Regions from separate parts of the Priestia sp. SB1 genome, predicted to be linked through region 1. Evidence: a T-box and tRNA genes for the amino acid it is inferred to sense, from the RefSeq annotation. Region 1 holds a T-box; the other holds one or more tRNA genes.
What was found. A T-box is a leader RNA that pairs with one kind of tRNA and senses whether it is charged. The one in region 1 lies ahead of thrS (threonine--tRNA ligase), so its partner is inferred to be a tRNA-Thr.

Region 1 (7,678 bases):
TGAATGTTAAAAGTATCAGGATTATCAAACGCTTCAGGATCTCGATTGGCAGCCCCAATCATACAGAATACTGTTGAACCTTTAGGTAGTAATCTATCGGCTATTTTCGCATCTTGCGATAATTGCCTTGGTATAAGTTGTACTGGTGGTTTAAACCTTAGAGTTTCGGCAATTGCTCTTGATAATAATGAACGATCTTCCATCACATCTTGCATTTGTAACGGATTATTTAATAAATAATACATTAACAATGCCAATGTCTTGTCTGCAGGTTCGGTAGCTGCTAATAGTACATTAAGGATAAGTGCCAAAATGTTCGTATCGGACATCTCAACTCCTTCATACTCAGACTGACATAATATTGAAATGAGATCTGATTTTGGGTTTTGTCGACGCTCTTCTATAATGGGTAAAAGGTAGTTTGCTAGTTGTTCACTGCACCATAATGAATGATCACGTTCTTCAGATGACAACTGTATAGTAGTGATAAAGTTAGCAACTCCACTGTGCCAATCTGCGATAAGTTGATGATCTTTTTTGTTAAGTCCTAGCATATCCATTGTGACATATACAGCAAAAGTTTTTCCAAAATCGTTAACTAAGTCAATTCTCCCTTTACTTAAGTGTGGTGATAATAACACTTCTGCGTTTTCTTTAATTAAGGGAATGAGTCTCTTAAGTGAATCACCTATAAAACTCTTTACTACAATTTTACGTTTTGCTGTATGTTCCTTTCCTTTCATTTGTGCAAGGACAGGTCCACGCATTACAGGTTCAGCACGTTTAGCAAGAGATTTAGTCGTAAAGATTTCTGTATTTTGTAATACATATCTTACGTCTTTATATCGGCTAATAAAATAGCTATCAATATCTTGCTCATAATGGATAGGATCGAAATCTCGAAGTTCTGAAAAATATCGGTATGGATCTTCATGAAACTGTTCTGATAAGATACTAAAAGTTTTAAATGATGTATTCAAGACGGTTCCTCCTAAAAGTTTAAGGGTGTAAATTTACTGAATTTCATCGACAGTTATATATCCTTGATTTTGTTGCATTCTAATTGAAAATTGCTCATCTTTTATTTGTTCACCTAGCCTCCAAGGTTTATGGTAAGCAAGTACAGTTTCTTGAATACCCAAGATGTTAGGTGCTCCAATAAAGAACGGCAGTTCAGCCAAAACATATTGCACAGCATTATGTAACATTTCTGAAGTAATAACTGAAATATCCATATTTGTCCCAGATGCTCTTCCTACAATTGCTGCATGTGACATTTCTAAACAAGCATTTTGAAAGTTTGGTTGATGTAAAAAACTTTCTTCAATCTTAGTACGCATATCACAATATACCGGTTGAGTAATAAAGTCTGAAAATGTATAAATAGCTTCAGGATTACCACCATGAGCTTTGAGAGCTCTTTCAGCAAATCGACGATTTCTGTTTACTTCTTTTCTCACTTTACGCTCAGCTTTTACCCTAGAAGTTCCTAAAGCTTCCAAAAGATTTGCGGCCTCATTTCCAGCTAAGAGAACAGAGACATCCTTAAACTCTTTAATGCTCCACTCAATTAGTCGATAAATATATTCTTCCGAAAATCTACTGTTAAAGGGGCTAATTCCGATTAATATGTGGTTTCTTCTTTCAAAAATTCTCTGGCAATTTTGTGATAAAGGTTCAATAGCAAATAAAGGCTTAGCTATTTTTTCTAAAAGAATTTGTGACATAGCTATTTCAACTCCTATAATTAAACAGTTAATGTTCACTAGTAAACAAAAACTATTTTAAATCCAAATATTTGTAAAAGTCAACATTTTTTCTTTATTTTGTAAATTGATAAGCGTTTTATCTGCAAATATAATAGGTTTTAATTACTATGAAATCTCATTTTATTGTATTAAAATGAGATTTCATAGTAATTTAATAGCTTATTAGTAGTATAATGTTTACTGGTAAACATTAATTATTTATACATTAGAAAGGTAAGGAACTAATATGTCTCTATTATCTAAACAGTTAATATACGAAAATTATTTGCAATTATTACACCTGAACGAACAAAAAGCTGATTCAGTCTCCCAAACATTTTTTGATTATCTTGATGAAAAAGAACTGAACGAAATAGGAACATTACCCAGTAACATGAGCAGCATCCACGTGATTGAATGCATTGGAAATAATGGACCTATAAATAATATAGGGATTGCGACTAGGATGAATTTATCTAAAGCAAATATCACAAAAATCACCCGAAAATTAACGAAAGATGAGTTAATTAAAAGATTTCAATTAGCAGACAATAAGAAAGAGGTTTACTTCAAGTTAACAGCAAAAGGAAAACAAGTTTTTGAACTTCACGAAAAACTACATAGCAAAAGGAAACGACAATTTTATGATTTAATTGATGATTTCTCTGATGACAAACAAAAAATTATATTAGAGTTCCTTGAAACGATGATTAATAAATTAAGACAAGAATAGACACATTAGGTGCTTTTAGAATGTCAAACATACTTTTATATGGAAAAACTTATTTACAAGGTAGGAGATTTATATGGGACATACAAATACAAAACCTATTTTTATCTTATACGTCGTTTGTATAAGTGCATTTTTTGCATCTTTAAATCAAAATATTTATTCGCCTATTATTCCGTTAATTAAGGATTCATTTGATGTAAGCACAACATTAGTTAATTTAACTGTTTCATTGTTCATCTTTATTACAGCTATTATGCAAATAGTCTACGGGACCATTCTTGACTTTAAAGGAAGTCGTTTTATTCTTCTCCCTAGTCTTATACTTACAGTATTGGCTAGTATTGGGTGTGCTGTTACAAGTAACTTTACGTTGTTTCTCGTTTTTCGATCTTTGCAAGCCCTCGGAACAGCAGCTATTCCATTGATTGCAGCTGCTACAATAACGGATCTTTTTGATGGGGAAGAACGTGGTAGTGCTATGGGAACTTATCAAACCTTGTTATCTATTGCTCCTGCAGTAGCTCCCATCTTAGGAGGATTTATAGGAGACCGATACAATTATGATGGTGTTTTCTGGTCATTAGTCGGTATATCTATTCTTTTACTTATTATCAATATGTTGTTTTATCCTAAAGATCAGAAAAAGCACAAGACAAGTAAGAGGAACGGTCTTCATTTTTATCTTGTAATGATGAAGGATAAGATGGGAAGTATATTGTTGTCATTAAGCTTCTTGAACTTTTTGATTTACTTTTCTATTCTGGTTTATCTCCCCGTTTTATTAACAAGCCACTATCATCTAAATCTAAAACTTGTTGGCTTGCTTTATCTTCCTATGACGATAAGCCTTATAGCCGGAAGTCTGTTATTCAAATACATTCAGAAGAAGATTTCTCTTATAAATATATTTACCTTTACTAATTTTTTAATCGCATTTAGTGTTACAGGATTTGGACTCACACATACTGTTTCTTTATTACTTATGTCGCTAAGCCTATTCATTTATGGGGTGGGAATTGGAATCCTAACACCTTCCTATGCAACCATATTGACCCATCAATTTGAGCAAAATCGAGCTAGTGCTATGGGAGTATTTAACTTTGTCAGATATACTGGTATGTCTATAGGACCCATTTTGTCAGGTACATTACTAGAATTTTTGAGAAGTGAAACCATGTTCATAATGTTCGGTGTTATGTTTGGCATTATAAGTTTCTTTGGTTATTTACTAGTGCACAACACAAAAAATACAGATAAAAATAGAACTACCAATAAACCATCTTTTTAAATAAATACATCCAATTAATAACATATTTAGAATTAAGTATTGACATTTACAAATAATATAAATTATAATTCTATTTATTGGAAATAAACATGTTGAGCGTTGAAAAGGACACGAATTATTTTTATATTTCTTTACAGAGAATAGGGCCTTTGGCTGTGAGCCCTTAAGAAAGAGAAATAATTTACCACCTTGGAGCTATTGTGTGGAAATATGTAGATAGAGTAACCGCAATCGGGAAATCCGTTATCTTTTTGAGAATATAACACTTGTAGTGTTTTATAAAATTAGGGTGGTACCACGACCGCACTCGTCCCTGTTAGAGGGATGAGTGCGTTTTTTTATGTTTAAAAATAAATAAGTAAGCAACGAAAAGGACATGAATTATTTTTACAATTCTTTGCAGAGAATAGGGTCTTTGGCTGTGAGCCCTTAAGAAAGAGAGATAATTTACCACCTTGGAGCTTTATTAGTGAAATAGTAGTAATTAATAACGTTTGCGACGTTACAGCACCAGAGCCATCGATATATTTATATTGATGGGAATTTGGGTGGTACCACGTGTGAAAACATACTCGTCCCTTACTTAGGGATAAGTATGTTTTTTTTGACTTTATTTAAATAGGAGAGGTTATCATGAGTAGAGATTTAATTCAAATTCGCTTTTTAGATGGAAATGAGAAAGAATTTTCAAAAGGTATTACATTACATGCTATTGCAGAATCCATTAGTTCCAGCCTAAAGAAGAAAGCCATTGCGGGTAAAGTAAATGGAGAATTATATGACTTGCATCGAGCTATTAATCAAGATGCAGAAATCGAAATCTTAACAGTAGATTCTGACGAAGGTCTAGAAATTATGAGGCATACAACAGCCCACATACTTGCTCAGGCAGTAAAAAGAGTACATAAGAATGTGAAGTTAGGGGTAGGACCAGTTATTGAAGATGGATTTTATTACGATATGGATCTTTCTACAACGATTGCTTCTAATGAGTTACTACAACTTGAACATGAAATGAAGAAAATTATTAATGAAAATCATCCTATTGAACGTACTGAAGTGACACGTAGTGAAGCTGAAAGAATATTTAGCGAGATAAACGACGAGTTGAAACTCGAGTTATTACGTGATATCCCTATGAATGAAACAGTTACGATTTATAAACAAGGGGAATTTTTCGATTTATGTCGAGGCCCACATCTTCCTTCTACTGGAATGGTTAAGGCGTTTAAATTAACAAAAGTATCAGGAGCATACTGGAGAGGTAACAGCGATAACCAAATGTTACAACGTGTATATGGCGTAGCTTTTCGTTCTCAAAAACAGTTAAATGAGTATGTAATGTTTCTAGAAGAAGCAGCGAAAAGAGACCATCGAAAATTAGGAAACGAACTAGAATTATTTATGTTTTCTGATGAAGCACCAGGAATGCCTTTTTATTTAGCTAAAGGACAAATGGTTAAAAATCAGCTGGAGCAGTTCCTGCGATCCGTTCAAGAAAAGCATCATTATGAGGAAGTACGTACTCCTTTTATGATGAATCAACAGTTATGGGAAAAGTCTGGTCACTGGGATCATTATAAGGATAATATGTATTTTTCAGAAGTGGATAATGCTAAATTTGCACTAAAGCCTATGAACTGTCCTGGTCATATGCTTATCTTTAAAAATAAGCTCCATTCCTATAGAGATTTACCCATTCGAATGGGAGAATTCGGTCAAGTTCACCGTCACGAATTCAGTGGGGCTCTAAATGGATTATTAAGAGTACGTACGTTTTGTCAGGACGATGCTCATATCTTTGTTACTCCTGAACAAATTGAAAGTGAAATTAAATCAGTCATTGAATTAGTTGATTATATCTACAAAACATTTGGTTTTGAATATGATATCGAACTTTCAACTCGACCAGAAGACTCCATGGGAGAAGATAGCTTATGGGAACTTGCGGAAAGCTCTTTAGAAAACGTATTAAAAAAATTGAACTTTGATTATAAACTGAATGAAGGCGACGGAGCATTTTATGGTCCTAAAATCGATTTTCATATTAAAGATGCCTTAAAAAGAAGTCATCAATGTGCAACAATTCAATTAGACTTCCAGCTTCCAGAAAAATTTGATTTAAATTATATTAACGAAAAGAACGAAAAACAGCGTCCAGTTGTCATTCACCGTGCTATTTTTGGATCTCTTGACCGTTTCTTTGGGATTTTAATTGAACACTTTGGAGGGGTCTTCCCAACATGGTTGGCACCTGTACAGGTAAAGGTTATTCCAGTTTCTCTAAAGGTTCATCAGGAATATGCACAAGAGATTAAAGAAGCTCTAGGAAAGAAAGGGATTCGAGTAGAATTAGATAATCGAGAACAAAAGCTCGGATATAAGATTCGAGAAGCTCAAGTGGCGAAGGTTCCTTATATTTTGGTATTAGGAGATAAGGAAATGGAAAGCAACTCCGTAAATGTACGAAAACACGGAGAGGAAAAGTCTGAAACTTTTAATTTAGATAGCTTTATTGAAAAACTTCAGGATGAAATTGTTGAAAAGAAACTTAGATAATTAAACAAAGAAGGTTCCTTAATATTTAATAAGGAACCTTTTTTTATTTCTAGTTTATTCTTTCCTAGAATGAATCAGCACAGGTGTTTATGTTTTATTATTAGGCTTGCATATACTTATTTTACAATTTTTTCATATAAAATCATTGACTTTATTAGTACCTAGTACTAATATCAATTTATATATCTTGGTAGTAAAGAAGGGTGAATACAATGAAATCAACTTCACGTATTACAGCAATAGGTACATACGTACCAGAAAAAAGACTTACCAATGACGATTTAGAACGAATTGTAGATACGAACGATGAATGGATTGTGAAACGAACTGGCATGAAGGAAAGAAGAATTGCTGATAAAAATGAATATTCTTCTGACCTAGCTATTAAAGCAATTAAAAACTTAGTGGAGCAATATCAGAAAGATTTAAAGGATGTAGGATGTATCGTTGTCTCGACTACAACACCGGACTATGCATTTCCAAGCGTAGCAGCCCAAATACAAGATTACTTTGATATTCCGGCAACTGGGGCTCTAGACTTTAACGCTACCTGTGCTGGTTTTACATATGGATTACACATGGCAAACGCCTTTATTACATCCGGACTTCATCATAAAGTTTTAGTCGTAACTGCAGAAACGTTATCGAAGGTTACAGATTACACGGATCGTACTACGTGTGTTCTATTTGGGGATGGGGCTGCAGCTGTTTTGGTCGAAAGTGATGCAGAGCGCCCAAGTTTTATTGCTACGCATATTGGTACAAATGGAAAGGGAGGTAAACATGTATACCGTACCAATTTATCTACTACCATGCATGGACAACCTTTGAGTTCGAGTGGCAAGATGGTGCAAAATGGAAGGGAAGTATATAAGTGGGCATCTCGAACAATTCCTTTAGGTATGGCTGAATTGCTAGAACAAGCAAATCTACAAAGGAGTAAAATAAATTGGTTCGTTCCACACAGTGCCAATTTACGAATGGTTGAGTCTATATGTGAAAGATCAGAGTTTCCAGTTGAGAAGACATTAACTAGTGTCGAGTACATGGGAAACACTTCTTCCGTTTCCATTCCTCTAGCACTACAAATAGGGATAAACGAAGGGAAATTAAAAGATGGAGACATTCTCTTACTCTACGGATTTGGAGGAGGACTTACCCACGCAGGTCATATTATTAAATGGGATTTAGGTAAGGAGTAAATAATCAATGTATACCTTTGCAACAAGATTTCTACAGCTTATACTATTTTTGATGAACGGAAGAATGAAAACAGTAAACAAAGAAAAACTTCCTCAAAATGATCCGTTTATTGTTGTTTGTACGCATAAAAGCTGGATTGATGTAGTG
Region 2 (7,678 bases), on a different contig from region 1:
TTTATCATCAACGATTTCGATGGTGATCACAATGGCATTATTCTCAGCCATGCTGCTAATGCCAATTTATGTTCAAACGGTACGAGGCATCTCTCCGCTTCATTCAGGATTACTAATGCTTCCAGGTGCGCTGCTAATGGGTGTAATGTCACCGATTACCGGAAAATTATTTGATAAATTCGGAGCGCGTGCATTGGCTGTAACGGGTCTAACGATTACAGCCGTTACGACGTATTTCTTCAGTAACTTAGAGCTTGATACGACGTATACAACGCTCATTACGCTTTACACGCTTCGCATGTTCGGAATGTCTATGGTGATGATGCCGGTTATGACAAACGGATTAAATCAGCTGCCGCAGCGCTTTAATCCGCATGGTACTGCCATGAACAATACGCTTCAACAAGTATCGGGAGCTATTGGTTCGGCTCTTTTAGTAACGGTGATGTCAAACCGTACAGCTACTCATGCAAAAGAGCTCGCTCAAGATGCAATGAGCGGAGCAGGAGCAGCTAATGCAACCGCAGCCGGGGCAGCTCAAATGAAAGAGCAGATTGGGATGCAGGCAATGGTACAAGGGATTAACGATGCGTTTGCTATCTCTGTAGTCCTAGTGGTGGTTGCCTTAATTCTTTCATTGTTTATGAAACGAGCAACGCCGGCAAGTGAAGATGAAATGATAAAGGAAAAAGCAGGACGCGAGCAGTTTGCTAAATAAAAAAGAAATCCCCGCTGAGACAGCGGGGATTTTTTCAGCTTGTATATCTAAAGCTTAAGCCCATTTTCTTTAATAATTTCCGGTAGCCGATAGACGTTTGATCAGCCATAATATGCGCTTCCATCTGCAGGTCTAAAGGCAAGTCTTCAGGTTTTTGATTTTCAACCATTTCACGGTCTTCGTCAAAGACGCGAAGGTTAAAGTCATACACACCTTCAACGGGAGAATCTTTGTCAAAGTTTCGAGCGATTGGCGCGAATAAACGTGTTTCGCGGGCTGAAATAGGAGAGACTGCATTCATAATCCACAGCTCTGCGCCTTCTGGGAAGTATACTTTTAGCGTAGCTGTAAACGGCGGATAAACATCAAAGACGCGAAGCCATTTAAAATCAGGTGGATTTAAATGCTGCTGTTCTTTGGAATAATTGCTCACGGTGCTCGTATATTCTACATGAAGCCCATAGTCTGTATCGCTTACTTTATATTTAGGCACAAAGGCGTTGTTTCGATCACCAAATGTGTCCGTGTGAACCCAAGCAAAATGAGCTACGTCTAAAAAGCCTTCCATTTGACGACCGGCTGAACCCATGATATCAAAGCTCGGACAAACAATTTGCTGAAAATCAGGGTCTTCCCACGCATCGAAGTAAGGCAGGTTATCTTGTTCTCCTGTCAGGGAAGTCCAAACTAATCCAAATCGTTCAATAACTGGATAGACGGCCATACAGAGGCGGGGAGAAATGTTGGCGTCAGGGTGAGCTGGAATCGACGTGCATGCGCCGTCCGTTGCGTAGCGGAAGCCGTGGTAAGGACAGACAATTTCATCATCTTCCACCCAGCCCATGCTAAGCGGGGTCCCTCGGTGAACGCATAAATCGCGTGCCGCTACAACTTTGTGTGTGGTGCGGTATAGAACTAGATTTACATCTAGCAGTTTTACAGACGTTGGTTTCTCAGTTACATCACTGCAGCGTGCGACGGGGTACCAATACTTAGCGAGCGTCGTCCAATCTTCCAGGCTGAACGTGCAGTCTCTTGGGTAGGGAGTTGCCGTTTTTGATTTGGTCATGGTTGGTTGTTGTTCCATCTATTTTCTTCCTTTCTTTTGTAAGCTCTTTTACTAAGGGTAATATAAAAAAAGAAAATTCACACAATTTATGTGAGAAGTTCTAACATAAAATATGGAACTTTGTAGAAAGTGCGAATTTCAGAAGACGCCAATTAGAGAATATACCAATAAAAAAATTTAAAAAAGCGCTTCCTAAATAAATTTAAACGTGATATAATTTTCCAAGACGCTGGTGTAGCTCAGTAGGTAGAGCACTTGCATGGTAAGCAAGAGGTCGCAGGTTCGATCCCTGTCGCTAGCATACTCAAAAACCTTCTTTCTTGTTGAAAGAAGGTTTTTTTATTTGAATTGGCTTTAAATTTATTCTCCGAATTATTCTTCCCCGCCTTGTGAAAACTTTAACAGTTTGATAGCCTTATTAGGAGGCTGTTAGAAAACATGTGTATCTTTTCCACTATGTCTTATGAATCATATTTAGAAATATTCTTAAAAGAATGTTTATTGCCTCTAAGTATTGGGTACACGAAACTAGGGGTTAAATTTCAACAGGGAGTGTGAACGATAATTTGATTACGTTTAAGAATGTGTCAAAGCAATATCCAGACGGTACGACCGCCGTGAAAAATATTAATCTAGAAATAAAAGAAGGAGAGTTTTTCGTTTTAATTGGTCCGAGTGGATGTGGGAAAACAACCACCTTAAAAATGATTAACCGTCTTCATGATATTACCGAAGGAGAACTATACATAAAAGATAAGCTCGTATCGGACCACAACATACATGAGCTACGCTGGAACATTGGTTATGTGCTACAGCAGATTGCTCTTTTTCCTCATATGACCATTGCTGAGAATATAGCCATTGTACCGGAGATGAAGCATTGGAAGAAAAACAAAATCAAAACGCGTATTGATGAACTGCTTACCTTGGTAGGACTAGACCCAAAGCAATATCGAAACCGAAAGCCGTCTGAGCTCTCAGGTGGCCAGCAGCAACGTGTAGGTGTAGCACGTGCCCTCGCAGCTGATCCCCCCGTTATTTTAATGGACGAACCCTTTAGCGCCCTCGATCCGTTAAGCCGCGAACAGCTTCAACAAGATGTTATTAGCTTAAAAGAAAAAATCAAAAAAACATTTGTGTTTGTTACGCATGATATGAGCGAAGCCATGACGCTTGGAGATCGTATCTGCCTGATGAAAGATGGGGAAATTGTTCAAGTTGGCACCCCGGAGGAATTCATTCAAAAGCCTAAAAATGAGTTTGTAAAAACATTTATTGGAAATCAAGGAAATACTTTATTTGAGACATTGGATATGTTTGTCAAAGAAAGTGAACAGCCAGACGTAGAACCTACTGAAGAGCTAGCTTCAACCGCCACTGTTCAGCAGGCAATGGACGCCCTTTACGACCATGAAGCAATAGCTGTGAAAAAAGGGAGCAAACGCATTGGCGTTGTAACGCGCAAAACTCTATTAGCGTTTCTTTCTGATAAAACGAAAGAAGGAGGAACGCTGTAATGAATGCACTAAGCACATTATTAGATCAACGAGGAGATGCCCTGTTTCAAGCTCTTCTTGAACACATTCAAATTTCAGTACTGGCTCTTGTGATCGCCGTATTAATTTCAGTGCCGCTTGGACTGTACTTAACGAGGCATGACCGCATTGCTGAACCGATCATTGGCGTAACAGCCGTACTGCAAACCATTCCCTCACTCGCTTTATTAGGATTACTGATTCCTCTTGTCGGAATTGGAACCTTTCCCGCGGTTATTGCACTGTTTTTATATTCGCTTCTTCCTATTGTACGAAATACATATACCGGAATTAAAGAAGTGGACCCATCTTTAATTGAAGCATCCAAAGCCATGGGGATGAACTCGTGGAGACGATTAATCAAAGTAGAACTTCCTCTAGCGCTTCCTGTCATTATGGCCGGAATTCGCACAGCGATGGTACTCATTATTGGTACAGCGACAATCGTGGCTCTTATCGGAGCAGGCGGACTCGGAAGCTTAATTTTGCTTGGTATTGACCGAAGCGATAATAGTTTGATTTTATTAGGAGCCGTTCCAGCAGCATTATTAGCGCTTATTTTTGATGGAATTCTGCGAACGATTGAACACTCTGCTAAAAAAGGGTCCAAAAAACGCTCGTTCATCATGATCATCGTATTAATACTTATTCTTGTTTCTCCGTTTGCAGCAATGAGCGCAACAAAACCAGACCTTGTTATCGGAGGGAAAATTGGCGCAGAACAAGATATTTTAATTAATATGTACAAAGAATTAATTGAAGATCAAACCGATATGAAAGTAAATCTTCGTTCGTCGCTTGGAAAAACAGTATTTGTATTTGAGGCTCTGCGTAACAAGGAAATTGATTTGTACCCTGAATATACGGGGACAGCCATTGTGACGCATCTAAAGGAACAGCCGGACAGCAAAGATGAAACACAGGTGTACAAGCAGGCAAAAGAAGGATTTCAAAAGAAATTCGGCCTTGTCTATTTAGATCCAATGAAGTTTAATAATACGTACACATTGACCGTTACAAAAGAATTTGCTAAAGAAAATAATCTAACGACCATTTCAGATTTGGCAAATGCAACAGATAAAGTAAAAGCAGGATTTACGCTTGAGTTTAAAGATCGTGAAGACGGCTACGTAGGCCTTCAAAAAGAATATGGCCTTACCTTCCCGAATATTAAGACGATGGAGCCGAAGCTTCGCTATCGCGCTGTAGAAAAAGGCGATATTAACATGCTTGATGCTTATGCAACGGATCCTGAAATCAAACAGTTTGGTTTAAAAGTCTTAAAAGACGACCAGCAGTTCTTCCCACCGTATCAAGGAGCGCCTGTGCTTCGTGAAGATACGCTAAAAGAGCACCCTGAACTGAAAAAAATCTTAAATCAACTGGGTGGTAAAATCAGTGACGACGAAATGCGTGAAATGAACTATCAAGTAAACGCAAAAGGAAAAACGGCTGAAGAAGTCGCTCATCAATTCTTAGTGAAAAAAGGATTAATTAAAAAATAAAAATGAAGACAAAAAGATCCGAACGATTTATCGTTCGGATCTTTTTTTAGGCGTGATTTCGTTATGTTTCAATCTCTTTTTAATGTGAGAGAAGCGTTAATGAAAATGAGGTCTTATGAACAAGCTAAAGGTACCAAATTTGTTTTCTGATGGAGAGGAGGCGCCGTTATGAATTCATTTTTTGCGTGTCATCCTGTACAACATTCTTTTCAGCTTTTTTCAGTTGAACACCTTGTAACTTTAGCCATTATCGTGATCATAGGAACAGTTATTTTTTTGTGTCGAAAGCAGCTGCGAAAAAAGAGGTTTGCGTTCGTTTTGCTTTCACTCGTTCTAATTGCTTCAGAAACGGCCTACCAGGCTTGGGAAATCGGATGTCATCAGTGGTCCGTTGAAACTTCTTTGCCTCTTCAGCTGAGTGATATAGTCGTGCTGCTGGCTGCTGTTATGCTGATAACCAAAAGCAGATTTCTTTTTTATTTTGTGTACTTCGCAGGAATCAGCAGCTCTGTTCAAGCGATGATTACCCCAGACCTTGGCGGCTATGCGTATGCCCAGTTTCGCTATGTGCAGTTCTATGTATCGCATGGTGGTGTGGTACTTGCTTGCTGTATGCTAATTGCTGCCTGCAGATATGAGCCGACGCTTCGTTCTTTATGGGTAAGCGTAGTATTTGTTAATCTGTACGGAGGTTTTATCTATGTCATGAATCGTTTACTCGGTGCGAATTATTTATACATGATGAAAAAGCCAGAGCACGCTTCCTTGCTAGATGTTCTTGGACCTGATCCTTGGTATTTAGTATGGATTGAAGGAATCATGATTCTTAGCTTTCTTGTCCTTTATCTTCCGTTTTGGGTACATAAAAAAATTAAAGGTGATAAAAGCAAAGTCAATTTTATTGAAGCAGAATGATAATACTGGTAATTTATAAGTGTAAACGAACTCGGATTTCCTGAAGGAAAAGGAAAGAATGAGTGAACAAGACGTGAGAGGCAAGCGTAAAAAATAGAAAAGAAAAAAGCAAGCACAGACATCAGAAGGAGAGTATCCAAATGAAAACACTGGTTATTTTAGCGCATCCAAATCTAGCATCTTCTCGTATTAATAAAGCGTGGGCAGAGCGAGTAAAAAAAGAGGAGGATGTGTACGTTCATGATTTATACGCAAACTATCCCGATTTCAAAATTGATGTAGAAAAAGAGCAGGAGTTAGCTGTTCAATTCGATCGTATTGTTTTTCAATTTCCATTTTACTGGTACAGCTCACCAGCACTCTTAAAAGAGTGGCAAGATGTTGTTTTAACATACGGATGGGCTTATGGAAGCAAAGGTACTAAACTTCAGGGAAAAGAGTTTGTCGTAGCTACTTCGACAGGAGGCCCTGCAGAAGCTTATCAAGAAGGGGGATACAACCGTTACCCAATGAATCATCTGCTTCTTCCTTTCCAAGCTATGGCAAATTTAACAGGTATGAAGTTCCAAACTCCATTTTTATTTCAAGGAGCAGGCGGTGACCTGAGTGACAAAGTTATTCAAGATAGCGCAGAAAGCTACGCTCAATTACTAAGATAATAAAAAAAGCCGCGTCAAAGCGGCTTTTTAATTTGCGTTTGTTCGTGAGAAAGAAGTAAGCAGCTTTTGAGGAGCAATATCTAATCCTTCAATCAGTAGTCCTGTCATAGCCGTTAGACTCCCGACTTCAAAAGATTCCCCAGCTCTCCAAAATGCTGATTCACCTTGTTTGATATAAATTTTCAGTCCGTTATCGCCAGCTACCCAGCCTTCCCCGTGAACGACTAAAAGAAGCTGTGGAATCGTAGCTTCTTGACGGGGGGTATAATCATTTTCTTGAAAAGATAAAAAGCTGATTTTGACATCTCCAGTATGAGAAAGCAATGGGTTTACTTTATAGGTAGAATGAAGAAAGGAACGCTCTTCTTCAGATTGAAAACCATATAATTTCATCATTTCATCTCCTTGACTAAAAAATATAAAAAAGAAGTCCTTCTCTTTTCATATACGCATACAGGAGAAAAAATAGAACTCCAAAGAAACAGCTGTTTTCTAGAAAACAACTCCATTTTATCTCCATTTTTTGTCGAAGCTGAAAATTTTTTGAAGGATAGGGAGGAAAAACAGAAGTTTTTTTGAATAGTATAAAAAAAGGTGTCCTCTAATGGACACCTTTTCCTAATTTAAAAATGACTGTAACGCTTGTTTGTTTTCTTCAAGGTCGATGCTTAAAACAGCACCAATACCGGATATTCGTTCATTTGAATAGGAACCTTCAACCGGTAAACGAAGAGATTTTAAATCTGGCTGATTTCCAACTAAAAAATCTTTTCCTATCACAATAAATGTTTTTGGCGGAATATTTGTATCCACATATGGATCAATGACACCCCATAGCTTAGGAGCTTTCGCCAGTGTCTTTACTTGAAGAGCTTCATCCATTAATTTACCAATCACTTCTTGTTGACGCTTCACACGCCCGAAATCACTTTGGCTATCATGGCGGAATCGCACGTATCCTAGTAATTTATCTCCGTGAAGAGTTTGTTTTCCAGGTTTTAGCGTCATGCCAATTCCTGACGACATTTCGTGTGGCACGGTAACCGTAATTCCCTCAGGGGCAATCGTATCGGCAACTTTAGAAAAACCTTTAAAATCAACAACGGCATAATAGTTTACATCTACGCCGAAATTTTCTTTAATTGTCTTACGCATTAATTCGGGCCCGCCAAATGCATAGGCTGAATTTAATTTGTTTTTGCCATGTCCAGGAATATCCACATATGAATCACGCATCAAAGAAACAATTTTAGGCTGATTGCTGTCTTTGTCATAAT

Region 2: it has a tRNA-Thr gene. The T-box ahead of thrS (threonine--tRNA ligase) is inferred to sense a tRNA for this amino acid. The anticodon was not compared.

Annotation. Positions count from the first base shown of each region.
Region 1 covers NZ_JBBJSS010000013.1:51,120-58,797, forward strand. Annotated here, with positions in the region: gene cypX (pulcherriminic acid synthase) at 1-980, opposite strand, end outside; gene WKH56_RS32200 (tRNA-dependent cyclodipeptide synthase) at 1,014-1,727, opposite strand; gene WKH56_RS32205 (MarR family transcriptional regulator) at 1,996-2,481, shown strand; gene WKH56_RS32210 (MFS transporter) at 2,555-3,769, shown strand; T-box leader at 3,860-4,087, shown strand; T-box leader at 4,126-4,352, shown strand; gene thrS (threonine--tRNA ligase) at 4,403-6,328, shown strand; gene WKH56_RS32220 (ketoacyl-ACP synthase III) at 6,541-7,530, shown strand; gene WKH56_RS32225 (lysophospholipid acyltransferase family protein) at 7,595-7,678, shown strand, end outside.
Region 2 covers NZ_JBBJSS010000001.1:46,191-53,868, reverse strand. Annotated here, with positions in the region: gene WKH56_RS00285 (DHA2 family efflux MFS transporter permease subunit) at 1-718, shown strand, start outside; gene WKH56_RS00280 (aromatic ring-hydroxylating oxygenase subunit alpha) at 753-1,805, opposite strand; tRNA gene WKH56_RS00275 (tRNA-Thr) at 2,016-2,088, shown strand; gene WKH56_RS00270 (ABC transporter ATP-binding protein) at 2,354-3,304, shown strand; gene WKH56_RS00265 (ABC transporter permease/substrate-binding protein) at 3,304-4,827, shown strand; gene WKH56_RS00260 (YwaF family protein) at 4,996-5,742, shown strand; gene WKH56_RS00255 (NAD(P)H-dependent oxidoreductase) at 5,883-6,401, shown strand; gene WKH56_RS00250 (hypothetical protein) at 6,429-6,794, opposite strand; gene WKH56_RS00245 (LCP family protein) at 7,020-7,678, opposite strand, start outside.